DNA from 3 places in the Caballeronia sp. LZ034LL genome. Region 1 is predicted to be linked to each of the others. Evidence: predicted binding sites of a transcription regulator. Region 1 holds the regulator's gene; each other region holds the start of a gene.
What was found. Region 1 encodes HrcA, which represses chaperone genes, less so after heat shock. Its sites were predicted from a motif close to TTAGCACTCNNNNNNNNNGAGTGCTAA; they were not measured.

Region 1 (2,266 bases):
GGCGAGCGCGTGATAGATGGGCTTGTCGTTGCGCACGATGCGCGCTTCGAGCAGGGTGCGTTCCTCGCGCTCGAACTGCCCGGCGAGCATTTGCGGGATGATCTCGCTCATTTCCTTGAGCGGAATGTCCGTGATGAAGCCGAGGCGCCCGTGATTCACGCCGATGAGCGGCGTCCTGTACGGCGCGAGCTGCCGGCCGATGCCGAGCATGGTGCCGTCGCCGCCGAGCACGATGGCGACGTCCGCGCGGGCGCCCATCTCGGCGATGGAGAGCGCCGGGAACTCCGTCACGCCGACCTCCTTCGCGGTGCCCGCCTCGAACACGACTTCGAAGCCTTGCTGCGCGAGGACATCGGCGAGCGCTCGCAGCGGCGGCTCGATGCCTGGCGTATTGGGGCGCCCGACGAGGGCGACCGTCTTGAATTGACCGATTTCCATGCCGGCATTACACCATAGTCAGTGAGCGAAAAGAACCGTGGGTCCTGCGCCGCAAGCGCTCGCACGGGCCGGCGACGAGTGTGCGCGACAGGTGCGCGAGCAAGCCCATTGTTTCTCGCTAGAATGGAGCGGACGTTGAACGCGATGCACTGCGCCGCTCATGGAACGCCAACCCGCTGCCATTTCCTGACCCGTGAGCCCGACCCGTGAGCCGCGGCGCGCCGCCACCCGACTCGTTGAGCTAAAATCCGGCCATGCTAGACCCACGTGCACAAACCCTCCTCAAGACGCTGATCGAGCGCTACATCGCCGAAGGTCAGCCGGTCGGTTCGCGCACGTTATCACGGCACTCCGGCCTGGAGCTGAGCCCCGCAACAATCCGCAATGTGATGTCGGACCTCGAGGACCTGGGCCTCGTGGCGAGTCCGCATACCTCGGCGGGACGCATTCCGACGCCGCGCGGCTACCGCCTGTTCGTCGACACGATGCTGACTGTGGAAGCGCCGCAAGACGAAGCGATGACAACCGCGGTGAAGACCCGCTTGCAGGGCGAGGAACCGCAAAAGATTGTCGCGGCCGCGGCGAGCGTGCTGTCCAGCCTGTCTTCGTTCGCGGGTGTCGTGCTGACGCCGCGCCGCAGCCACATGTTCAAGCAGATCGAGTTCATGCGGCTGTCGGACAAACGCATTCTGCTCATCATCGTGACGCCCGAGGGCGACGTGCAGAATCGCATGATGGCGACCCAGCGCGATTACTCGCCGTCCCAGCTCACCGAAGCCTCCAACTACATCAACGCGCATTTCGCGGGCCTGTCCTTCGACGAGGTGCGCCGCCGCCTGCGCGAGGAAATCGACCAGCTGCGCGGCGACATGACCACGCTGATGCAGGCCGCCGTGGTGGCGACCACCACCGAGACGGACCCGATGGACACCGTGCTCATTTCCGGCGAGCGCAACCTGCTGGAAGTGGCCGACCTCTCCTCCGACATGGCGCGGCTGCGCAAGCTCTTCGACCTGTTCGACCAGAAGACCTCGCTGCTGCAACTGCTCGATGTGTCCAGCCACGCGCAGGGCGTGCAGATCTTCATTGGCGGCGAATCGAACCTGGTGCCCATCGAGGAAATGAGCGTGGTCACCGCGCCGTACGAAGTGAACGGGAAAATCGTGGGCACGCTCGGCGTGATCGGCCCGACGCGCATGGCCTACAACCGCGTGATCCCGATCGTGGATATCACCGCGCGGCTGCTCTCGATGTCGCTCAGTCATCAGTGACGTCCTCAGTGACGTCCTCGTTGCGCTCATCTTGACGGGTGTCGACGGGCGGCGCCACTCGGCCATTCGGCCGATGATGCGGCCGAAAGCGCGCCGCTATAATGGTCCTCACCTTTTAGCCACCGCCTCCGGCCCGCCTGCCCTATGCGTTTCGACCTCGAGTTGCCCTCGCAGCCCAGCGCTTCTCATCGCGTCGCGGTGCTGCTGATCAATCTCGGCACGCCGGACGCGCCCACGCCGCGGGCCGTGCGCAAGTATCTGGCGCAGTTCCTGTCGGACCCGCGCGTGGTGGAGATTCCGTCGCTGGTCTGGCAAATCATCCTGCGCCTGTTGATCCTGCCGCTGCGCGGGCGCGCCTCGGCCCGCAAGTACGCGCAGGTGTGGATGCCGGAAGGCTCGCCGCTGCGCGTGCATACCGAGAAGCAGGTGGAAGGATTGCGGCGGCTGTTCGCGGCGAACGACTATCGCGTGATCGTGGACTATGCAATGCGCTACGGCACGCCCGGCATCGGCGCCATGCTGAATCAGCTCAAGCTCGAAGGCGCGGAGCGCATCCT
Region 2 (2,266 bases), 170 kb from region 1:
GGCCAGCAGCGCGTCGAGCGCCGGGCCATCGCCTTCGACCATGGCCCGGAAGCGGTCGCGCTCGAGGCCGCGGATGGCCTCAATGGTTTTTGCCGGCATCTGTCGGTCCTCTTGAGTCGAGGAACCGCTGCGCCGGCGCCTCGTCAGAAGTTGTATTGCAGATAGAGCTGGCTGAAATTTATACCAGGATTCGGCTCTCTGATACTGGCGTTCGAGAGATGCTGGAAGCGGAAGCCTGCCTGATAGTTCTGCTTCTCGCCGAAGATCATGCCGACGCCGACCATATCGGCGAACTGGAACGCGCTGGACACGGTGAAGTCCTGCGTGATGCGCGTGTGCGACAGCAGCCGCACGCCCACGCCCGCCTCGATGAACGGCCGGAAGTAGCCCGCGCTCTTCACGAAACGCAGCACCGGCGTGAGACCGAATTCCCAGATGTTCGGGTGCACGGCGTTGTCTTCAGTGGTATGCCAGTACGACACGTGGCCCTCCCCGACGACCGTAAAATGGAAGCCGCCGATCTCCCACCACGTGAGGCCGGGATCCCAGACCAGGCCGAGATCGGCTTTCTTGATGTCGCGATCCGCGACGCCGCCGGCAAACTGCACGCCGAACCGGTCAGCATGCGCGGCGGCCGAGGCCAGGCCAAACGCGGCGCAAACAACCAGACGGGACAGCCAGGAACTCTTTTTTTTATGCATGGGCACCCCATATGCTCCAAGGAAAGGCGGGTTCACGAGACGACAGTTGTCTGGCGGATTCTAGAGACGTTTTAAAACAATTGCAGGATTTGCTGACGCCTTACACTTTTCGTTGAATTTTCTTTCGTCTGACAGGTTAAAACTGGAAATAGATTCGACACTGCCACCCACTTCGGTAAGTCTGACCTTATACGCCGCAACAGGCTGTCCTATTAAACCCGCAAATTCGATAGCATTTGTGGGAACTCCCGCATATCCCTCTCCTCTAACACTTAGCACTCGTTGAACCGGAGTGCTAATATCGTGCTTGACTTGCCGTGGCCGGAGTCAACAGAAGGCCCAGGCAACCAGCAATTGTTGATAAGGAGCTTATGAGCGTGTCCAATGCGATGACCCTTCCGAATGTACTGAGCTCGGCACCTGCCAAGGCATCTTCGGCAGGCGCGCTGACGTACGCACAGTCGTCGATGCTGACCGGCCAGATCGGCAACATCGATTCCTACATACAAGCCGTGAACCGTATTCCGATGCTCTCGCAAGCAGAGGAACGTCAGTACGCCACCGAATTCCGCGAACAGGGCAACCTGAACGCAGCGCGTCAGCTGGTGCTGTCGCACCTGCGGCTGGTCGTGTCGATCGCCCGCAACTATCTTGGCTACGGACTGCCGCACGCGGACCTGATCCAGGAAGGCAACATCGGTCTGATGAAAGCCGTGAAGCGATTCGATCCAGAGCAAAACGTGCGCCTGGTGTCGTACGCCATGCACTGGATCAAAGCCGAGATTCACGAATACATCCTGCGCAACTGGCGCATGGTCAAGGTCGCGACCACGAAGGCGCAGCGCAAGCTGTTCTTCAATCTTCGCAGCCACAAGACGAGCCATGCGGCTTTCACGCCGGACGAAATCGAAGGCCTGGCAAGCGAACTGAACGTGAAGCGCGAGGAAGTCGCGGAGATGGAGACGCGTCTGTCGGGCGGCGACATTGCGCTCGAAGGCCAGGTGGAAGACGGCGAGGAAGCCTTTGCGCCCATCGCCTATCTGGCCGACTCGCACAACGAGCCGACCAACGTGATCGCCGCGCGCCAGTTCGACAAGCTGCAAAGCGACGGCCTGGCCGACGCGCTGGAGTCGCTCGATGAGCGCAGCCGCCGCATCATCGAGGCGCGCTGGCTCGACGTGCAGGACGACGGCTCGGGCGGCAAGACGCTGCACGAACTGGCCGATGAATTCGGCGTCTCGGCGGAGCGCATTCGCCAGATCGAGGCCAGCGCCATGAAGAAGATGCGTTCCGCGCTGCACGACTACGCGTAACGCCTGACTGTGCCTTAAGCAGGAACGGCAAGGCCGGCCGTCGCAAGACGGCCGGCCTTTTCTTTTTGTGCCCGGAGTGCAGCAAAAGTAACGGCGCCCGCAGGCGCCGTTACGTTACGACAGGTCCATCACCGCATCACGCCGGCAGCGGCGCCGCACCGCCGCCATTGTTCGACAGACGCGTCGCCATCTGCGCGGCATAACGCTGCGCCGCCGCGCCCACGACGATGTGGAACGTATCCGCCGACACCC
Region 3 (2,266 bases), 2.0 Mb from region 1:
GACAGCAGGGCGCGGCGCGCGGCCTCGCAGGTTTCGTTGACGGTGGCGTCGTAGTTGCGCGCGAACGGGCTTGCGCCGGTGTTGAACAGCTCCTGCTGGTAACTGGGCGTGGTGGCCGAGCGGCCTCCGCAAGCGGTGAGGGCAATCAAACCAAGGAGAACGAGACTTGAGCGCAGCGACGGCATGGACATAAAGCGGCGGATCCGGAGTGTGAGTCAACGGCAGAGACAAATTGTAGTGCCGTCGGACTGGACGATGAAAAAACGCGGTCTGCAACCATCGTCCGATCCGTGACTGACAGCGTGATGAACCTGTGTGCGCCCGGTGTTCGTCGAAAGGCGCAAAACCCGGCGCGGGGCCGGGTTTTCAGCTGCTGGTGCTGCTGCTTATGCTGCGGCCAGCCGGATTACGGACGATTGAAATCGACCGGATTGGCGGCTTCGGGACGCACGATGCGATCCAGGAAGTTAAACCGATGCGCATGGCCTGCCGCAGAGGCGCCTTCGGCGGCGCCGCCGTACGCGCTGGCGTTGGCCTGGCTGGCGCCGACCCGGGCTTCGGCAGCCTGGATGTCGGCCGGATAAGTGGTTTGATCGCCGACCGGGTTATAGCCGGCGCGCTCGAGCTGGACCAGTTCGGCACGCACCTGGGCACGGGTGACGGGACCGTCTTCGCGGGCCTGGGCAAAACCGGGAGCGGCCAGGACGGCAACGATGGCAAGGGCGGGAACGATGGGCTTCAACATGACGACCTCCGAATCTTGATTGGGGAAACGATGCGGCAGTAAGTGGTGGTGCTGCTTGCTGTTGCTTCGTCGTTGAAGGCAGTCTAGTTCGCGGCGATCTAGGTAAAAACCCTGATTCGGATAAATCAGAATTCTTCAATCGACATTAATCGCTTCAATCGCCGTCCGCGGTCCCATAGGTTGTGCTCCGACGTTCACCATGGAATTGCGGCGGAACGTGAACCTTTTCCTCGCGGCTCCGGTCAAGACGAGTCCGTATGCCCGGGCCGGCGCGTCGGCGATTTCGGAATAATTTCACCGGTACGGGATTCCCCGCTGTCCCCATCCTTGAAATTGTCAAATCCGGTCCATATAATTGGCACTCACCGCACGCGAGTGCTAACAAGTTTGCCGTCCCGCAGGCGCTGCCTTGCAGGACGGGTTTTCCAGCGTTTTCAGTCTCAATCAAGAGAGGAGTGTGTATGAACCTTCGTCCTTTGCACGATCGCGTCATCGTCAAGCGTCTGGATCAGGAAACCAAGACCGCATCGGGCATCGTGATCCCGGAAGCCGCGGCAGAAAAGCCGGATCAAGGCGAAGTCCTGGCCATCGGCCCGGGCAAGCGCGATGACAAGGGCGCGCAAATCGCCCTCGACGTGAAGGTCGGTGACCGCGTGCTGTTCGGCAAGTACGCCGGCCAAACCGTCAAGGTGGACGGGCAGGAACTGCTCGTCATGCGCGAAGAAGACATCATGGCCGTCCTGGTCAAGTAAGCATCCTTCCTGCACGTCTCGCTTCGCCCTTTGCAGCAGCCCCTCGGGCGCGCATGGCGAAGCCGGAAATCTGAATCGAATCAAGGAGTCTTGATATGGCAGCTAAAGAAGTTACTTTTGGCGATTCCGCACGCGCCAAGATGGTCGAAGGCGTGAACATCCTGGCCAACGCGGTCAAGGTCACGCTGGGCCCGAAGGGTCGCAATGTCGTGCTCGAGCGTTCGTTCGGCGGCCCGACGGTCACCAAGGACGGTGTCTCGGTTGCGAAGGAAATCGAACTGAAGGACAAGCTCCAGAACATGGGCGCGCAAATGGTCAAGGAAGTGGCTTCCAAGACCAGCGACAACGCCGGCGACGGCACCACGACCGCAACGGTCCTGGCGCAATCCATCGTCCGCGAAGGCATGAAGTACGTCGCATCGGGCATGAACCCGATGGACCTGAAGCGCGGCATCGACAAGGCCGTGGCGGCCGCCATCGAAGAACTGCGCAAGATCAGCAAGCCCTGCACGACCAACAAGGAAATCGCGCAAGTCGGCTCGATCTCGGCGAACAGCGACACCTCCATCGGCGACCGCATCGCTGAAGCCATGGACAAGGTCGGCAAGGAAGGCGTCATCACCGTCGAAGACGGCAAGTCGCTGGAAGACGAACTCGACGTCGTCGAAGGCATGCAGTTCGACCGCGGCTACCTGTCGCCGTACTTCATCAACAACCCGGACAAGCAAGTCGCCGTCCTCGAAAACCCGTTCGTGCTGCTGCACGACAA

Region 2: rpoH (RNA polymerase sigma factor RpoH) is a predicted target of HrcA. The motif match lies at 974-1,000, and genes of this name have one in related genera.
Region 3: QCE83_RS10870 (co-chaperone GroES) is a predicted target of HrcA. The motif match lies at 1,101-1,127, and genes of this name have one in related genera.

What each region holds. Positions count from the first base shown of each region.
Region 1 is NZ_JARUXR010000001.1:372,827-375,092, forward strand. It holds gene QCE83_RS01760 (NAD kinase) at 1-438, opposite strand, end outside; gene hrcA (heat-inducible transcriptional repressor HrcA) at 693-1,709, shown strand; gene hemH (ferrochelatase) at 1,854-2,266, shown strand, end outside.
Region 2 is NZ_JARUXR010000001.1:201,006-203,271, reverse strand. It holds gene QCE83_RS01000 (nuclear transport factor 2 family protein) at 1-99, opposite strand, end outside; gene QCE83_RS00995 (acyloxyacyl hydrolase) at 144-701, opposite strand; gene rpoH (RNA polymerase sigma factor RpoH) at 1,079-2,014, shown strand; gene nagE (N-acetylglucosamine-specific PTS transporter subunit IIBC) at 2,151-2,266, opposite strand, start outside.
Region 3 is NZ_JARUXR010000001.1:2,372,665-2,374,930, reverse strand. It holds gene QCE83_RS10880 (DUF2242 domain-containing protein) at 1-185, opposite strand, end outside; gene QCE83_RS10875 (DUF4148 domain-containing protein) at 407-745, opposite strand; gene QCE83_RS10870 (co-chaperone GroES) at 1,207-1,497, shown strand; gene groL (chaperonin GroEL) at 1,593-2,266, shown strand, end outside.